Linked DNA regions of Microbulbifer sp. A4B17. The protein of the gene in region 1 interacts with the protein of each later gene in a pairwise test. Links are inferred from orthologs where the notes say so. Each region holds a gene or a part of one and is shown on either strand. Other genes may lie near its edges.

What was found. Proteins that work in one complex are often made in the same cells at the same time.
Region 2: the proteins of ptsN (region 1) and trkA interact in binary tests that used the Escherichia coli proteins (3 or more experiments, as listed by UniProt). The link is inferred for Microbulbifer sp. A4B17 from one-to-one orthologs.

The regions. Positions count from the first base shown.
Region 1 is NZ_CP029064.1:3,888,120-3,893,370, forward strand. Bases 1,047-4,021 are described here. They hold ptsN (PTS IIA-like nitrogen regulatory protein PtsN), read left to right. Parts: upstream 1,047-2,290; coding sequence 2,291-2,752; downstream 2,753-4,021. Other genes in these bases: BTJ40_RS17115 (RNA polymerase factor sigma-54), read left to right, coding at 1,047-1,799; hpf (ribosome hibernation-promoting factor, HPF/YfiA family), read left to right, coding at 1,997-2,287; rapZ (RNase adapter RapZ), read left to right, coding at 2,859-3,719; BTJ40_RS17135 (HPr family phosphocarrier protein), read left to right, coding at 3,739-4,008. Also shown: lptB (LPS export ABC transporter ATP-binding protein), read left to right, coding at 1-141; more of BTJ40_RS17115, read left to right, coding at 336-1,046; mgtE (magnesium transporter), read left to right, coding at 4,110-5,251. UniProt on the Escherichia coli protein: Seems to have a role in regulating nitrogen assimilation.
Region 2 is NZ_CP029064.1:26,166-30,200, forward strand. The notes cover bases 1,139-4,035. They hold trkA (Trk system potassium transporter TrkA), read right to left. Parts: upstream 3,332-4,035; coding sequence 1,946-3,331; downstream 1,139-1,945. Other genes in these bases: BTJ40_RS00100 (TrkH family potassium uptake protein), read right to left, coding at 1,139-1,859; rsmB (16S rRNA (cytosine(967)-C(5))-methyltransferase RsmB), read right to left, coding at 3,362-4,035. In the rest of the region: BTJ40_RS00095 (efflux RND transporter periplasmic adaptor subunit), read right to left, coding at 1-311; more of BTJ40_RS00100, read right to left, coding at 408-1,138. UniProt on the Escherichia coli protein: Part of the constitutive potassium transport systems TrkG and TrkH. May regulate the transport activity of TrkG and TrkH systems. Binds to NAD(+) and NADH.

The DNA of each region.
Region 1 (5,251 bases):
AACGTGAGAGAAACCCTGGATATCTGTGAAACTGCCTATATTGTCAGCGAAGGCCACATTATCGCCTCTGGAACACCAAATGACGTACTGGCCAATCAACAGGTACGCGAAGTCTATTTGGGACACGAATTTACCATTTGACGGCAAATGGTGACAAATGTAATCAAACAGTCAGTATATCGAGAATCACATCATATTTTACAAGCGGACTGACTCCTCAAATCACAATAGTCGGCACGCTTATTGCTTGTAATAGTTTGTAGGCCGGGGTAGTCTGCGCCATCTCGGGTTAACTTTGACAACCCCATTGTCGCACTGGCCTGCACCCCTAAACTATGAAGCAGTCTCTCCAGCTCAAGCTCGGCACACAGCTAACCATGACCCCGCAGTTGCAACAGGCAATACGCCTCTTGCAACTCTCAACACTGGATTTACAGCAGGAAGTCCAGGCAGCCCTCGACGGCAACCCAATGCTGGAGGCTGAAGGTGAGGATCTGGCTCCAACAACAAACACAGAGACTAACGGACAGCAAGAACTGCCACCCTCCACCACAAGTGAAGAGATAAACCACACCGCCAGTGAGGAAAAAGAGCTCGGAGAGACAGACTGGAGCCAGGATATCCCCACAGAGCTGCCGGTTGATTCTCATTGGGACGATATTTACAGCAGCTACAGCGCTCCTTCGGAGGGCGAAGACCCCAACTTCGAGCGCAACACCTCCACCGACACACTCCAGGATCACTTGCTCTGGCAATTAAATCTCACTGCACTATCCAGCCATGACAAGTGGATTGGCGAGCACCTCATTGATGCCATAAACCCAAATGGCCTGCTCAACACCAGCGTTAATGACGTTGCAACTTCCCTTCAAGTTGAAGAGGATGAGGTGGTTGCAGTCCTAAAAGCCGTACAACAATTCGAACCTGCCGGCTGCGGCGCACGGAGCCTTCAGGAGTGCTTGTTACTCCAGCTCCACCAGTTGCCAGAGGAAACTCCTTGGTTAAAAGAAGCGCAGACCATTATTGAGCGCCACCTGGAATTACTAGGGAAAAGAGATTTCAGGCAGCTCAGCCGACGTACACGCCTAAATGAAGCCCAGCTCGGCGAGGTAATTCGCCTTATCCAAACCCTCACCCCTAACCCAGGAGAAGAATTTAACGGCGAACAACCCGCCTATGTCATCCCCGATATTATTGTGTCTCGCAAGGAGCATCGCTGGCTTGTCGAGCTGAACCCGGAGATTACCCCCAAGATCCGTATCAATGGCCACTACGCTTCTCTAGTAAAACGGGCTGATAACTCGCAGGAAAATAACTTCCTTCGGGACCATCTTCAGGAGGCACGCTGGTTCCTTAAGAGCTTACAGAGTCGCCACGACACCCTACTAAAAGTCGCTACGTCCATTGTGGATAAGCAGCAAGGCTTTTTTGAGGAAGGCCCAGAAGCAATGAGACCGATGGTTCTGGCAGACATTGCTGAAACCATTGGCATGCATGAATCCACCATATCCCGAGTGACCACCCAGAAATACATGCTTACACCACGCGGGGTGTTCGAACTCAAGTACTTCTTCTCAAGCCACGTCAGCACAGATTCCGGTGAAGATGCCTCATCCACTGCTATTCGGGCCCTTATTCGTAAACTGATTGATAGTGAAGTGCCACGAAAACCGCTTTCAGATAATAAAATCACCCAGGAATTGGATAAACAGGGCATCAAGGTTGCGCGCCGAACGGTAGCGAAATACCGCGAATCCATGGGTATCCCCTCGTCAAGCGAAAGGAAACGGCTAATTTAGTGCCCTCCCCTGGCCGACCAATTATTTTGACCCACGATTCACCAGCAGTCACCACCTGCTGGCGCCCTCCACCGCCCAGCCTGCAACCAAAACCCAAAATTTGAGTGTATCCTTCCATTCTGGCCCACTTCCTAGTAGGGTTGCGACCCGATAGGGGGGTGAGTGCCGGCTTGTGATGCACCGTTAAGGAGAAATCCATGCAGATCAATATCAGTGGCCACCACGTCGACGTTACCTCACCTATGCGCAGCTACTGCGAAAGCAAAATGGAGAAGCTGTCCAGGCATTACGACAACATCACCAACGCGCAGGTTATTTTATCTGTCGAGAAGCTGATCCAAAAAGCTGAAGCGACAGTACATATCAATGGTCACGACCTCTGTGCTGGATCTGAGGACAGAGATATGTACGCGGCAATTGATGCGCTCACCGATAAGCTGGACCGCCAACTGAAAAAACACAAAGAGAAGTTGCAGAACCATCGCTGAACTATGACACTGGAAGCATTACTCTCTCCCCGCCTCAGCCTTTGCCATCTGGCGGGGAGCAGCAAAAAAAAGCTACTGCTCAATATTGCCCAGGCCATCGCCGAACAATATCCCCAACACGACTCCGATACAGTTTTTAACCAGCTGATCGCCCGTGAGCGCCTGGGCTCCACCGGTATAGGTGATGGTGTCGCCATCCCCCATTGCAGGCTGCCCGGCTGTGATAGCCCCATCGGGGTTCTCTGCACCACTCAGCCCGCCATAGATTTTGACTCTGTCGATCGCCAACCTGTCGACTTACTGTTTACTCTCCTGGTCCCCGAAGATGCGGAACAGGAGCACTTGGATACGCTGGCAGAGATTGCCGCTCTGTTTTCCGATAGCTTGGTAAGAGATAAGCTAAGGCAGGCACAAAGTAGTGATGAGCTCTATGCCCTAGCTATTGACAGCACTGCGGCCGCCTGAGGACGTTTCGGTTAACGACTGACGCCCAGCACTGAAATGCGCCCCCGGTGCCCGGGTAGTGCAGCAAGCGGAATAATAAAGACTTGACCAAAGAGAAGGGCTCTCTATGCGCTTGGTGATAATTAGTGGCCGCTCTGGATCCGGCAAAAGTTCTGCCCTACAGCTATTGGAGGATGTCGGTTTTAACTGCATCGACAACCTTCCCACCAGTCTGCTCCCGGAGCTGGTTAAACGGGTAAGAGCACAGCCGCCTAAAGAAAATACCCCGCTGGCCCTGGGTGTCGATGCCCGTAATCTCTGGCAGGACATCAGACAGGCTCCGGGCGTTATTGAGTCCCTGCGCGAGGCTGGTGTCCAGTGCGATGTTATCTACCTCGATGCCCGCGAGCCGGTGTTGGTTCAGCGATTCAGCGAGACACGGCGCAAACACCCCCTCAGCAACGATTGCACTCATTTGCTCGAAGCTCTCAATCAGGAAAAAGAGCTGCTCACCCCCATCTCCACTATCGCGGATATGGTTATTGATACCAGTACCCTGAGCTTGCACCAGTTGCGCGAATTGATAAAAAACCGCGTTGTCGGTGAACAATCAAGCAGTATGGCAATCCTGTTCCAATCCTTTGGATTTAAGCATGGGGTACCTGTAGATGCGGACTTGATATTTGACCTCCGCTGCCTACCCAACCCTTATTGGGAGCCGGCCCTTAGGGAAAAAACCGGAAAGGATATTGAGGTTGCGGAGTTCTTGCGCTCACACCCTGAGACAGCAAAGATGGAGGCCGACATAACCGGCTTTCTGGAGAACTGGCTGCCCTATTACCAGAAAAGTAACCGCAGCTATACCTGTATCTCTATCGGCTGTACTGGAGGGCGGCATCGATCTGTGTACATGGTCGAGCAGCTGGTAAAGAAGTTTTCCAAAGAGTTCGATAATGTGCAGATCCGCCACCGGGAACAGCAAAAATAAATTTTCGCCAACCAGAGCTATGCAGAAACACCAGCTTACCATCATCAACAAACTCGGCTTGCACGCCCGTGCCGCAAGCAAGTTCGCTCAGACCTCCTCTCGGTTCTGCTCCAATATCAAAGTGCACTGCCAGGGCAAGGCCGTAGATGGAAAAAGCGTTATGGCCCTGATGTTACTGGCCGCAGGCAAGGGCACAGAGCTGGAATTGGAAATAGAGGGCGCTGACGAAACGGCTGCCCTGGAAGCTATCAGCTCACTGATCTCCGATCGATTCGGCGAAGCCGAATAGAGGCCGGTATACTATTGCCGGGAAAAGGCTCATCCATAAATTTTTAATCATTGGGCTTTTTCACCACCTCCCACATTCACCATTAGCAGTAAGGATTTGTTGTGCCCAGCTCCCCCCAAGCCGAAATTAAATTCCGCGCGCAGAATCAGCTGGGTGAGCTGTATGCCGCGCTGGATAGCGGTACAGGGCAAGAAGTTCGGCGCATGCTCAAGACCCTGACTCCCCAGAGTATTGCGCAGCTGCTGGAGAGCTCCCCACCGCGTATTCGCCAAGTGCTTTGGAATCTGGTGGACAGGGAAATAGAAGGTGAAGTCCTGCAGGAACTCACCGACGATGTGCGCAGCCAGATTCTCGCCACTATGGATACCGAGGAAATGGTAGAGGTGATGGAAGGCCTGGATGCCGACGACATCGCCGATATACTCCAGCAGCTGCCAGAGCGAGTCGTTGCCGAAGTGCTCTCGTCGATGACGGAGACCGACCGACTCAGGGTTGAAAGTGTCCTCGCCTACGATGAGAGCACTGCCGGCGGCTTGATGGATACAGACACCATCTCTGTCCGCCCCAACCTTACGCTGGATGTAGTACTTCGTTACCTGAGGCGCCATGAGCAGTTGCCAGAGTCCACCGACAGCCTTTTTGTTATTAACCGCAGGGGCCAGTATATCGGCCTCTTACCACTGTCCAAACTCCTTACTACCGACCCATCGGTAACAGTTCGCGAAGTGGTCAATACCGATGTGGAGCCAATTCCGGCAGATATGCCCGACACCGAAGTTGCGCGGCTATTTGAAAAGTATGACTGGATTACCGCTCCCGTAGTCGATGAGGACAATCGTCTTCTAGGGCGTATTACCATTGATGATGTGGTAGACGTAATCCGCGAAGATGCGGATCACTCACTGATGAGCCTCGCTGGCCTCGATGAAGAGGAAGATACCTTCGCCCCCGTAAGACGCACCGCACGGCGACGGGCCGTATGGCTGGGTATAAACCTGCTCACAGCACTTCTCGCCTCCTGGGTAATCAGCCTCTTCCAGAATACCCTGGACAAAGTGGTAGCACTGGCAGTCCTGATGCCAATTGTCGCCAGTATGGGAGGCGTGGCCGGCAGCCAGACGCTGACGGTTGTCATTCGCGGTATGGCCTTGGGCCAGATAGGGCGTAGCAACTTGAGTTGGCTGCTCTCCCGTGAATTGGGCTCTGCAGCGCTCAACGCCCTGCTCTGGGCTTTGGTGATGGG
Region 2 (4,035 bases), 3.9 Mb from region 1 along the record:
CCCATTACTTCAGCAGAGACCGTAGCCATGCGCCTCGGTGTGATATAGCCGGAAGCATTAAGAATGGTCTCGTGAAATTTTTCCTCCCTGGGAATCAAGCTGAGAGTCTTGGCTTGAGGTTCGCTACTTTGGGGGAGCACTGGTGTACTGTCTTCTGCAAATAGAGAAGCGCCGGCAAGGCCTATAACTATGCCAGTAACTAGGCCGACAGATGCCGCCAATATAACTTTGCGCGATGGGGAACTGGGTTCGGGCGCTGTTTCCCGATCAATTTTGAGTTGACCGAGCAGCGCGCTGGTATCTCTGCTCATACAGCCTTTTTTATTAGTTACTTCCTGTAAACAGCAACTGTGGCAGAAACTAAAAAATATTGCCACGCGTTAGCGCGGCTATGACATGCTGTGTCGTTAATGGCGCCAAAAAGCTGGGGTAAGTAGTACTAACAGAGTAAAAATTTCCAGGCGTCCCATCAGCATCGCGAGAATCAGGAACCATTTGGCGACTTCATTAACCGCGCCATAGTGGGCAGAGGCTTCGCCCAGGGCGGGACCGATATTACTCAGGCAGGAGGCGACGGTGGTAACGGAAGTGACAAAGTCCTCGCCAGTGGCAATCACGATAATGGCGAGGATAAAGAAGGACGATACATAGACCGCAAAAAAACCCCAAACTGCATCGGTAACCCGGTCGGGAACGATTTTTCGATTGATCTTGATAGGAATTACCGCATTGGGGTGAACCAGGCGATTCAGCTCGCGCATACCGGATTTCATAATCAGCATACCGCGCACCGCTTTAATTCCTCCAGAGGTGGAGCCGGCGCAGGCGCCGAGAATCCCCAGCAGTAAAAGAACGTAGGGCAGGAATACTGGCCAGGCTGAGAAATTTTCCGAGGCGAAACCGGCGGTGGTACTGATCGAGACTACCTGGAAAAACCCATGCAGTAAGCTGTTACCGGGGGAAAAAATATTCAAGATCCACAGGTAACAGCTGACTAACAGGCCGGCACCAAGAATCAACATAACGTAAAAGCGAAATTCTGAATCGCGCCAATAGTGGCTGAGGGTCCTGTTGCGAAATGCAAAGAAGTGCAGGCCGAAGTTGATGGCAGCGGTAAACATAAACACGATACAAATAATCATGATCGCGCGATTGTGGGCATAAAACCCCATGCTGTCATCGTGGGTAGAAAATCCCCCGTTGGCTACGGTGGAAAATGCATGGCCGACGGCATCGAATACCGTCATGCCTGCCCACCAGTAGCCGATACCGCAGAGAATCGTGAGGATCACATAAATAACAATCAGAGCCCGGGCTGTCTCGGCGATACGCGGGGTTAATTTGGTATCTTTTACCGGGCCGGGAATTTCCGCCTTGTACAGCTGCATACCCCCGATGCCCAGCATGGGCAGGATTGCCAATGCGATAACAATTACGCCGATACCGCCGAACCACTGCAGTTGCTGGCGGTAGTAGAGAATGGCTGGTGGTAGCGAGTCCAACCCGGTAATTACCGTAGCGCCAGTGGTGGTAAGCCCGGAGATCGATTCAAAAATAGAGTCGGTAATACTCAAGTCCGGTTGCGGACTGATGATAAAGGGCAGTGCACCGAAGCTGCCCAGTACCAGCCAGAACAGTGATGTCACCACGAAGCCGTCGCGGGTGCGCAGGTCCTCGCGCAGATCGTGCACCGGCAACCACATAAAAAGGCCGGTGATAAGGGTAATTACAAAGGCTGCAACAAATGCGCTGTGGGTGCCATCTTCATACCATAGGGATACGCCGATCGGCGGCAGCAGGGTCAGGCTGAACACCGTCAAGAGAATTCCAAAAACTCGCGCAATTACCGCAATTCGCATTGGCGCCTATCAGCCTATCGTTATTTGTTGCAATGTTATCTGGACGGCGCAGACCGTTGTCGCCGGAAAATGAAATAATTAGTTGATCAGAAAAAGCCAAAACCAACTTGGAACAGCTGTTCAACATGCCGGGTTTGGCGACGGTCTACCAGGAAGACAATCACGTGGTCATCGCTCTGCACGATGACATCATCGTGAGCCATCAATACTTCGCTGCCGTTTTCCGTTTCCCGCACTATGGCGCCTATTGAGGCACCTTCGGGTAAATCGATATCTTCGATCTTGCGGCCCACAACTTTCGACGTGCGTTCATCGCCATGGGCGATAACTTCAATGGCCTCTGCGGCTCCGCGACGCAGGGAGTGGACGTTGACCATATCTCCCCGGCGCACGTGGGTCAGCAGGCTGCCGATCGTATTTTGTTGAGGGGAAATCGCAATATCGATTTCTCCACCCTGCACCAGGTCTACATAGGCACGGTTGTTAATCAGGGTCATTACTTTACGTGCGCCCAAGCGCTTGGCCAACAGGGACGACATGATATTAGCCTCGTCATCATTGGTAAGCGCGAGAAAAACATCGGTATCTTCAATGCTCTCTTCCAGCAGTAGCTCCTGATCTGAAGCGCTGCCGTGCAGGATAATGGTGTGGGACAACTCTTCGGATAAAAATACACAGCGCTCGTGGCTCTGCTCAATAATTTTTACCGAATAGCGATTCTCCAGCCTGGTCGCCAGGCGCAAGCCAATATTGCCGCCTCCGGCGATCACCACCCGTTTATAACCGTGTTCCAGCCGCCGCAGCTCGCTCATCACTGCGCGAATATCCGCTCGCGCGGCGATAAAGAATACCTCATCACCGGCCTCGATCACCGTATCGCCCTGGGGAATAATCGGCCGGTTACGGCGGTAAATCGCAGCTACGCGGGTGTCCACCTTGGGCATATGCTCGCGCAAATAGCGCAGCTGGTGCCCAACAAGAGGCCCGCCCTGAACCGCCAAAACTGTTACCAGCTGTACGCGGCCGCCGGCAAAGTCCAACACCTGCAAGGCACCGGGATGTTCCATCAGGCGGGAGATATACTCTGAAACCAGTTGCTCTGGGCTGATCAGTACATCGATGGGGATAGCCTGGGTATCGAATAATTCCGGGTATTGCAGATAAGAGGAGGCACGTACACGGGCGATTTTGGTGGGCACGCGAAACAGCGAGTGCGCAATCTGGCAGGCCGCCATATTGGTCTCATCGTTGTTAGTCACTGCGACCAGGATATCCGCATCCTCAATTCCGGCCTCCATCAGAATATCCGGGTGAGAGGCGTGGCCCAGTACCACGCCGATATCGATGCGGTCGCGCAGTTCACGCAGGGTTTTCTCGTCGCTGTCCACCAGGACAATATCATTGCGCTCGGAAGCCAATGCCTCCGCCAGAGAGCCGCCCACCTGGCCGGCGCCTAGAATGACAATTTTCATATCGGATGAGACTCGCGGTCTGCGCCGCTGTTATTCGGCTTTGCTCAGCAGAGCGTAGTAGAAACCGTCACCGCCGCCGGTTTGGGGCAGAAGCTGCATACCGGTAACTTGTTTCTCGCCCCAGGGCTTATCGTTTAGCAGTTCGGGAGTATTGTCGCTCGCATCCTCAGTCTCCGCAATGAACGCTGCGACGACTTCACTGTTTTCCGCCGGTAGGCTGGAACAGGTGGCGTAAAGCAACTGCCCGCCCGGTTTAACCAGGGGCCACAGGGCGCGCAGGACCTTGCCCTGCAAAGCGACTAACTCGGCGATGTCTTCTTCCCGGCGCAATAGTTTGATATCCGGGTTGCGGCGAATTACTCCGGTTGCCGAGCAGGGTGCGTCCAGAAGTATCTGGTCGTATTGCTGCCCGTCCCACCACTCATCCGGGGCTGTGGCATCGGCACAGATAAGCTTGGCACTCTGCCCGTTGCGCTCGAGGTTTTCCTCGACCCGCACCAGGCGGTCTTCCTCAATATCCAACGCGCTCAACTGAATGCTGGATTCCTGCTCCAATAAATGGCAACTCTTGCCACCGGGTGCAGCACATGCGTCCAACACCCGGGCATTTTCCTGCGGGTGTAACAGCAGGGCCGCCAATTGCGCGGACTCATCCTGCACACTGACCAAGCCCTCGGCAAAGCCTGGTAGCGCTGTGACTGAAA